Regions from separate parts of the Cytobacillus oceanisediminis genome, predicted to be linked through region 1. Evidence: a T-box and tRNA genes for the amino acid it is inferred to sense, from the RefSeq annotation. Region 1 holds a T-box; the other holds one or more tRNA genes.
The links. A T-box is a leader RNA that pairs with one kind of tRNA and senses whether it is charged. The one in region 1 lies ahead of pheS (phenylalanine--tRNA ligase subunit alpha), so its partner is inferred to be a tRNA-Phe.
Positions count from the first base shown of each region.

Region 2: it has a tRNA-Phe gene. The T-box ahead of pheS (phenylalanine--tRNA ligase subunit alpha) is inferred to sense a tRNA for this amino acid. The anticodon was not compared.

Region 1 covers NZ_CP065511.1:4,572,380-4,576,778, forward strand. The annotation lists gene pheT (phenylalanine--tRNA ligase subunit beta) at 1-1,291, opposite strand, end outside; gene pheS (phenylalanine--tRNA ligase subunit alpha) at 1,439-2,476, opposite strand; T-box leader at 2,542-2,842, opposite strand; gene IRB79_RS22960 (TrmH family RNA methyltransferase) at 2,919-3,668, opposite strand; gene sspI (small acid-soluble spore protein SspI) at 3,810-4,016, shown strand; gene IRB79_RS22970 (M42 family metallopeptidase) at 4,054-4,399, opposite strand, start outside.
Region 2 covers NZ_CP065511.1:1,395,349-1,399,747, reverse strand. The annotation lists gene IRB79_RS07305 (nuclease-related domain-containing protein) at 1-655, shown strand, start outside; tRNA gene IRB79_RS07300 (tRNA-Leu) at 1,266-1,347, opposite strand; tRNA gene IRB79_RS07295 (tRNA-Leu) at 1,371-1,459, opposite strand; tRNA gene IRB79_RS07290 (tRNA-Cys) at 1,488-1,561, opposite strand; tRNA gene IRB79_RS07285 (tRNA-Gly) at 1,580-1,654, opposite strand; tRNA gene IRB79_RS07280 (tRNA-Gln) at 1,659-1,733, opposite strand; tRNA gene IRB79_RS07275 (tRNA-His) at 1,792-1,867, opposite strand; tRNA gene IRB79_RS07270 (tRNA-Trp) at 1,879-1,952, opposite strand; tRNA gene IRB79_RS07265 (tRNA-Tyr) at 1,960-2,043, opposite strand; tRNA gene IRB79_RS07260 (tRNA-Thr) at 2,061-2,136, opposite strand; tRNA gene IRB79_RS07255 (tRNA-Phe) at 2,155-2,227, opposite strand; tRNA gene IRB79_RS07250 (tRNA-Asp) at 2,251-2,327, opposite strand; tRNA gene IRB79_RS07245 (tRNA-Met) at 2,331-2,404, opposite strand; tRNA gene IRB79_RS07240 (tRNA-Val) at 2,414-2,489, opposite strand; tRNA gene IRB79_RS07235 (tRNA-Glu) at 2,494-2,568, opposite strand; tRNA gene IRB79_RS07230 (tRNA-Ser) at 2,584-2,674, opposite strand; tRNA gene IRB79_RS07225 (tRNA-Asn) at 2,678-2,752, opposite strand; rRNA gene rrf (5S ribosomal RNA) at 2,773-2,889, opposite strand; rRNA gene IRB79_RS07215 (23S ribosomal RNA) at 3,142-4,399, opposite strand, start outside.

The DNA of each region.
Region 1 (4,399 bases):
TGGATAATTCCGTGCCAAGTACACGATTGATTTTTTCAAGCGTTACAGACACCACAGCAGGTTCCACTTGCAGTGCATCTGCTTCCACAGAACCTTCAAGCACTTCTCCGCCCGCATATTGTGCGAGCAATTGAACAGCTCTTTCTGCAGCAGCTCTAACTCTGTTTGGATCCACACCTTTTTCAAAGCGGGCACTTGCTTCGCTTCTTAAGCCATGGTCTTTTGAAGTTTTTCTAACCGTTGCCCCTTTAAAATAAGCTGATTCAATAAGTACATTTTTAGTGTCAGACTGCACTTCAGAATTTGCCCCGCCCATGACTCCGGCAAGTGCAATTGGTTCTGTCCCATTTGTTATTAAAAGGTGATCTGAGGTTAACTCACGCTTGGCATTATCAAGAGTGACAATCATTTCGCCATCGCCTGCTTTGCGGACAAGGATTTGCTTTGATCCCAGCCGGTCATAATCAAAAGCATGAAGAGGCTGGCCGTATTCAAGCAGAATGTAGTTTGTGATGTCCACCACGTTATTGTGAGGTCGAATGCCCGCCGCCATTAACCGAGCCTGCATCCATACAGGAGAAGCTCCTATTTTTACATTTTTTACAACCTTTGCAACGTAAAGAGGATTATCTTCTTTTGCTTCCACCTGAATTTCAATGTAATCAGACGCCTTTTCAGAAGAAGTCTCAGCATGCGGCTCAGGAAGCTTTACTTCTCTTCCTAAAATAGCTGCTACTTCATAGGCAACACCCAGCATGCTTAAGCAGTCAGAACGGTTCGGAGTCAAACCAAGCTCGAGTATCTGGTCGTCACGATTAAGCTGCTCAAGAGCATCCTGGCCAACTTCTGTATCATTAGGGAAAACATAAATGCCTTCAGAGTATTCCTTTGCAATCAGCTTGCTTTCAATGCCCAGCTCTTGAAGCGAACAGATCATTCCATTTGATTCTTCGCCTCGGAGCTTCGCGCGCTTAATTTTGAAATTGCCTGGAAGCACAGCTCCAACTGTAGCCACGGCCACTTTCTGTCCCTTATCCACATTTGGGGCACCGCATATGATTTGTACAGGCTCACCAGCTCCTGTATCAACTAAGCATTTATTCAGTTTATCAGCATTTGGGTGCTGTTCTCTTTCAAGGACATGCCCTACAACAACACCTTTGATGCCTTCATTCAAAACCTCTACGCCTTCAACTTCAATACCGCTTTTTGTAATTTTTTCTGCAAGCTCTGCAGGTGTAACGCCTGATAAATCAACATATTCCTGCAGCCATTTATATGAAACGAACATTTATGATCCTCCTCTTTTATTGTCCAGCTCTGGCTCCTACCCCCTCGAGGTCATTGAGGCCCCCAGGTTGGGGGTCATGCAGACGTTGCCACAGAACGTGGCGTTCTTAGTCTGCGTTCATTTGAACAGTCGCCTCCGCTTTTCTAATTACTCATGAATTGAAAATTGCTTTAAGAAACGAACATCATTTGTATAGAAGTGGCGAATATCATCCACACCATACTTCAGCATGGCAATTCGCTCAGGTCCCATTCCGAATGCAAAGCCTGTGTATTTCTTAGAGTCGAAGCCTGCCATCTCGAGAACATTGGGATGAACCATTCCAGCGCCAAGAATTTCAATCCAGCCAGTGCCTTTACATACGCTGCAGCCTTTTCCGCCGCAGATTTTACAGGAAATATCCATTTCAACAGATGGCTCTGTAAACGGGAAGAAACTTGGGCGAAGACGGATTTCCCTGTCTTCTCCGAACATTTTCTTCGCAAACACTTCCAATGTTCCTTTCAAATCGGTCATTCGGATGTTTTCATCTACAACAAGTCCTTCTATTTGCATGAACTGGTGGGAGTGTGTAGCATCATCATTGTCACGGCGATACACTTTTCCAGGACAGATGATTTTAACCGGCCCTTTGCCTTCATGCTTCTCCATTGTTCTTGCCTGTACCGGCGAAGTATGGGTACGAAGAAGAATCTCTTCTGTAATATAGAAGGAATCCTGCATATCGCGGGCAGGGTGGCCTTTTGGAAGGTTCAATGCTTCAAAATTATAATAATCTTTTTCAACTTCAGGGCCTTCAGCTACTGTATAGCCCATTCCAATGAACAAGTCTTCAATTTCTTCGATAATGCGTGTCAGCGGATGATGGTTTCCTGATTTGACAGGACGTCCAGGAAGAGTTACATCTATCTTTTCTGCAGACAGCTTTTCCTGTACTGCCGCCTCCTCAAGATGCTTCTGCTTTTCTTCAATGCCAGCAGCAATACTGTCTCTCACTTCATTTGCAAGTGCTCCCATTTTTGGGCGCTCTTCCGCAGACAGTTTCCCCATTCCTTTAAGAACTTCTGTTATTGGGCCCTTTTTGCCCAGGTAAGATACACGGATGTCATTTAGTTCTTTTAAATCAGCAGCAGTGCTGATTTTTTCCAACGCTTCAGTTTGCAGTTCCTTTAAACGCTCTTGCATCTAAAAATCCTCCTTGAAATTAATCTTTTTACTTTTTTGGCCAAAATAAAAAACCTCTATCCCCATAAAGGGACGAGGTTTCGCGGTACCACCCTTTTTAACACATATATGTACTTCATGCACGTGTTCACTTCATTGGGATAACGGCTTATGCCGGTACATCTTTACACGGAAAAGCGGAAGTGGCTCGTTCAGCCGCTTCAGCTGGACAACTCAGCAGAGCGCCAACAATACTTTTCAATGGTCCCGATGCCAACTCAGGAGGTGAATATCCCCTTGCATTTCCTGTAAAAATGCTTTCAGTCTTAGGCATTTTCTCCCTGAAAAGGCTGACTGCAAGGTACTGGTCTCCGTCATCGTTTTGTTATTATAATTTTGCTGTTAATTATATTACATTCTTGAGGCTGTTTCAAACGGTTTTCAAAAAATTGCCGCCCATTTTCTATTTTCTTAAATGATAAAGAAGAATTCCGGCAGCCACCGCCACATTAAGTGATTCGCTTTTCCCGAATATCGGTATATAAAGGTTTGCTGCTGTATTAGCCAGGAGCTCTTTATTAACACCATTTCCTTCATTTCCAACGAGCAGTGCGAAGGAATCAGAGGACTCATACTTCGTGTATTCCTGGGCATTTTCCAAAGCGGTTCCATAGACAGGGACTTTACTTTCTTTCAGTCTGCCGATCCAGTCAGACAAATTCCCTCTTAAAACCGGCAAATGGAAGTGACTGCCCTGTGCAGAGCGAAGCACCTTTGGGTTATATGCGTCAACGCTGCCTTCACCCACAATAACGGCATCGATACCAGCAGCATCAGCCGTCCTGATCATCGTACCCAGATTGCCGGGATCCTGTACGGCATCAATTAATAAATACCGCCTTCCCTTTATGACATCAGAGGATTGTTCCTGACTGCAGACAGCAAAGATTCCCTGCGGCGTTTCCGTATCAGCCAGCTGCCCGATGATTTCATCTGTAACCATTGTTACAGGGATGTCCCCATAATCCCATCCGGGAGGCATGTCTTTATTTTCACTAATGATTATTTCAGCTATTTGATTGGCTTTGAGTGCTTCTTCCACTAAATGAAAGCCTTCAACCAAAAATGTTTCTGTTTTGTCCCGCTCTTTTTTAGTCAAAAGTTTCTTCCATTCTTTAATTTTTGGATTTTTTGCAGATTGTATATGCTTCAACACGGTCTCTCCTTTTATAGAAAATCCCGCACAACCGGAATTTCTTTATACAGTTTTTTCATTATAGCCTATTTGAAATACATAATAAAAGCGAAATTAGAGAAGATAATAACGAATTAAATCTGGAAGGAGTGCATAAAGGTGAATTTAAACCTGCGCAATGCCATTTTACACAATGTTTCAGGCAACTCTCAAGACGAACTTAAAGATACAATCGTAGATGCCATTCAAAATGGGGAAGAAAAAATGCTGCCTGGATTAGGTGTTTTGTTTGAAGTAATTTGGAAAAACTCTTCAGAAGAAGACAAGCTGGAAATGCTTCAAACATTGGAGAGCGGCCTTAGATAGAGCAGAAAAAACTCCGGTAGCCCCGGAGTTTTTTCTATTATTCAAAAGTAATTTTATCAACAGTTTCCCGGTCAAGCTTTTTAATCACTTCAGCAATAAGCTTAACGGCATTTTCATAGTCATCGCGGTGAAGCATTGCTGCATGAGAATGGATATAGCGTGTTGCGATGGTGATTGAAAGTGATGGAACTCCATTATGAGTAACATGAATGGCTCCTGAATCTGTTCCGCCGCCAGCGATGGCATCAAACTGATAAGGGATATTCAGTTCATCCGCAGTGTCTGTTACTAGATCACGAAGGCCTTTGTGCGAGACCATTGATGCATCATAAAGGATGATTTGCGGCCCTTTGCCCATTTTGCTCATGGCTTCTTTTTCAGAA
Region 2 (4,399 bases), 2.2 Mb from region 1:
AAAAGGTTTTTCAGGTGAGAAGATATTTGATGAGCTGCTAGAAGAATCGCCTGAGGAATGGACTATTCTTCATGATTTATTGTTCGATTACAGTAACACCTTTTTCCAGATAGATTCACTATTAATCACTGGGGACTGTATCTATATTTTTGAAGTTAAGAATTATGAGGGAGACTTTTATATCGAACAAGACAGATGGTACACCGCACAAACAAATACAGAAGTTAAGAACCCTCTTCTGCAGCTGCAGCGATGTGAATCCCTCCTGAGAAGACTGCTGCAGGAATTGAGAGTAAAAACCCCTCTTAAGGCTCTTCTTATTTTTATTAACCCCGGATTCCACCTATATCAATCCACAATGAATCTTCCCGCTATATTTCCAGCACAAATTAAGCGATTTATGGACAAATTAAAATTGAAACCTCAGCCGGCGAATAAAAACCATTTAATGCTGGCGGACAAGTTAATGTCTTTGCATTTGGAGGAAACATCTTTTGGCAGGGGATTGGAATATACTTTTGAAGGCCTGGAGAAGTGGATGACATGCTTATCTTGCAAAACTTTTATAATGCCTTTCAATAAATTAACTATGATATGCCTAAAATGTGGAATAAAAAGAGGATATTACTCATGCAGTTACCAGAAGTGTAGATGAATATAGATTATTATTTCCAGAACTAAAAGTTACTACAGCTAATATACATGAATGGTGCAAAACCATGTACTCAAAGAAAACTATAAGAAAGATCCTTGTAAATAATTACACGCTAATAAATACGGGAAAATCATCATATTATAAATAAAGACTTCAGTATTTATTATAAGGCTTCCAGATGAATACTGCCCTTTCGCCCCCTTCCTCTTCGCATATTGCTAAGATCGGGCACGTTTAGCTCTCTTTCGTTCCCCTCCTCTTCTCATATTGCTAGAATCGCGCACGTTTAGCTCTCTTTCATTCCTGCTCTTCATATGTAGCTATTACAAGCACGTCTAATCTTTTTCGTTTCATTCTTCATATTTAACTAATGAATGATGCTCTTATATTTTTTTAAGGTAGCCAAGTTAAAATACTAATTAAACAATTCAATATATGGCTCCGAACAATTCAGAACCCCATTCGAAAGTCCCCTCTGAATCGTTCGGAGCCATATATAATTTCTGTTTACAACCCAAGCAGCAACATTTTTCAAATGATAGGGATCCCATAATTAAAATTAATTCCTGAACAAAAAAAGGTTTCCCAATAAAGGAAACCTCTTTTCAGATACCGGTGGTCGGGGTCGAACCGACACTCCAGAAGGAACACGATTTTGAGTCGTGCGCGTCTGCCAATTCCGCCACACCGGCATATTAAAATGTAGTAAATCTTGTGGTGCCGAGGACCGGAATCGAACCGGTACGGTAGTCACCTACCGCAGGATTTTAAGTCCTGTGCGTCTGCCAGTTCCGCCACCCCGGCGTATATAAGCGAATCAAGATTTAGATTATGGAGGCGGCAACCGGATTCGAACCGGTGGTAAAGGTTTTGCAGACCTCTGCCTTACCACTTGGCTATGCCGCCATAATTTGAAGTTTATTCTGGAGCGGAAGACGGGATTCGAACCCGCGACCCCCACCTTGGCAAGGTGATGTTCTACCACTGAACTACTTCCGCAAAATGGCTGGGCTAGCAGGATTCGAACCTGCGAGTGACGGAGTCAAAGTCCGGTGCCTTACCGCTTGGCTATAGCCCATTGATCATTCATATTACATTTATATGAGAGTTATACTCGTACTGTTACTTAAAAATTATGGGGCGACTGATGGGAATCGAACCCACGAGTGTCGGAGCCACAATCCGATGCGTTAACCACTTCGCCACAGCCGCCATTATTATATTGGCAGGGGTAGTAGGAATCGAACCCACATCAAAGGTTTTGGAGACCTTCGTTTTACCATTAAACTATACCCCTATATAAATGGTGGAGGGGGGCAGATTCGAACTGCCGAACCCGAAGGAGCGGATTTACAGTCCGCCGCGTTTAGCCACTTCGCTACCCCTCCATATTAACATAAAAAAATGGTGCCGGCGAGAGGACTTGAACCCCCAACCTACTGATTACAAGTCAGTTGCTCTACCAATTGAGCTACACCGGCTAATCAATTCAGTAAAGGTGGCTCAGGACGGAATCGAACCGCCGACACAAGGATTTTCAGTCCTTTGCTCTACCGACTGAGCTACTGAGCCACATATTATTTACTTTGTAAAAATGGCGGTCCGGACGGGACTCGAACCCGCGACCTCCTGCGTGACAGGCAGGCATTCTAACCAACTGAACTACCGGACCAGATTGCGGGGGCAGGATTTGAACCTGCGACCTTCGGGTTATGAGCCCGACGAGCTACCGGACTGCTCCACCCCGCGACAATAATATGGTGGAGGATGACGGGATCGAACCGCCGACCCTCTGCTTGTAAGGCAGATGCTCTCCCAGCTGAGCTAATCCTCCAAAATGGTGACCCCTACGGGATTCGAACCCGTGTTACCGCCGTGAAAGGGCGGTGTCTTAACCGCTTGACCAAGGGGCCAATGTGAAATTATAATGGCGGAGAGCAAGGGATTTGAACCCTTGATACGCGGTTAGCGTATACACGATTTCCAATCGTGCTCCTTCGGCCACTCGGACAGCTCTCCATTTGGCTCCGCAGGTAGGATTCGAACCTACGACCGTTCGGTTAACAGCCGAATGCTCTACCACTGAGCTACTGCGGAATAATGATATTTGTAAAACAGCCCGGCAGCGTCCTACTCTCACAAGGGGACAGCCCCTAACTACCATTGGCGCTGAGAAGCTTAACTTCCGTGTTCGGTATGGGAACGGGTGTGACCTTCTCGCCATCGCCACCAGACTATTTTTCAAAGACAAGTATTATTATACCGTCTTTCTATCATTTTTCAAGAGGAAATTTACTTTTTTTCGTTCCCTCAAAACTAGATAATGCATGAAGAAGTGTTTGCCGAGTAATAACCAATGACTTGTCTAGCTTCGGCTCCTAACTTCTCGGCCGTTTCGATCCGTCCCTCCAAATCCCAAAACCAGGATTTGAATGGCCGGCTCTCCAACGTCTCTCGAAGTTGAACAGTCGCCTTCGCTTTTCTTTTTGGTTAAGTCCTCGATCGATTAGTATCAGTCAGCTCCACATGTCGCCACGCTTCCACCTCTGACCTATCAACCTGATCATCTTTCAGGGATCTTACTAGCTTGACGCTATGGGAAATCTCATCTCGAGGGGGGCTTCATGCTTAGATGCTTTCAGCACTTATCCCTTCCGCACATAGCTACCCAGCGATGCCTTTGGCAAGACAACTGGTACACCAGCGGTGCGTCCATCCCGGTCCTCTCGTACTAAGGACAGCTCCTCTCAAATTTCCTGCGCCCACGACGGATAGGGACCGAACTGTCTCACGACGTTCTGAACCCAGCTCGCGTACCGCTTTAATGGGCGAACAGCCCAACCCTTGGGACCGACTACAGCCCCAGGATGCGATGAGCCGACATCGAGGTGCCAAACCTCCCGTCGATGTGGACTCTTGGGGAGATAAGCCTGTTATCCCGGGGTAGCTTTTATCCGTTGAGCGATGGCCCTTCCATGCGGAACCACCGGATCACTAAGCCCGACTTTCGTCCCTGCTCGACTTGTAGGTCTCGCAGTCAAGCTCCCTTGTGCCTTTACACTCTGCGAATGATTTCCAACCATTCTGAGGGAACCTTTGGGCGCCTCCGTTACTTTTAGGAGGCGACCGCCCCAGTCAAACTGCCCACCTGACACTGTCTCCCGCCCCGATAAGGGGCGCGGGTTAGAATTTCAATACAGCCAGGGTAGTATCCACCGACGCCTCCACCGAAGCTGGCGCTCCGGCTTCTCAGGCTCCTACCTATCCTGTACAAGCTGTACCAAAATTCAATATCAGGCTACAGTAAAGCTCCACGGGTCTTTCCGTCCTGTCGCGGGTAACCTGCATCTTCACAGGTACTATAATTTCACCGAGTCTCTCGTTGAGACAGTGCCCAGATCGTTACGCCTTTCGTGCGGGTCGGAACTTACCCGACAAGGAATTTCGCTACCTTAGGACCGTTATAGTTACGGCCGTTTACTGGGGCTTCGATTCAAAGCTTCGCTTGCGCTAACCTCTCCTCTTAACCTTCCAGCACCGGGCAGGCGTCAGCCCTATACTTCGCCTTGCTTCGCAGAGACCTGTGTTTTGCTAAACAGTCGCCTGGGCCTATTCACTGCTCATCAGGGCTATGCACCTAATGAGCACCCCTTCTCCCGAAGTTACGGGTCATTTTGCCGAGTTCCTTAACGAGAGTTCTCTCGCTCACCTTAGGATTCTCTCCTCGCCTACCTGTGTCGGTTT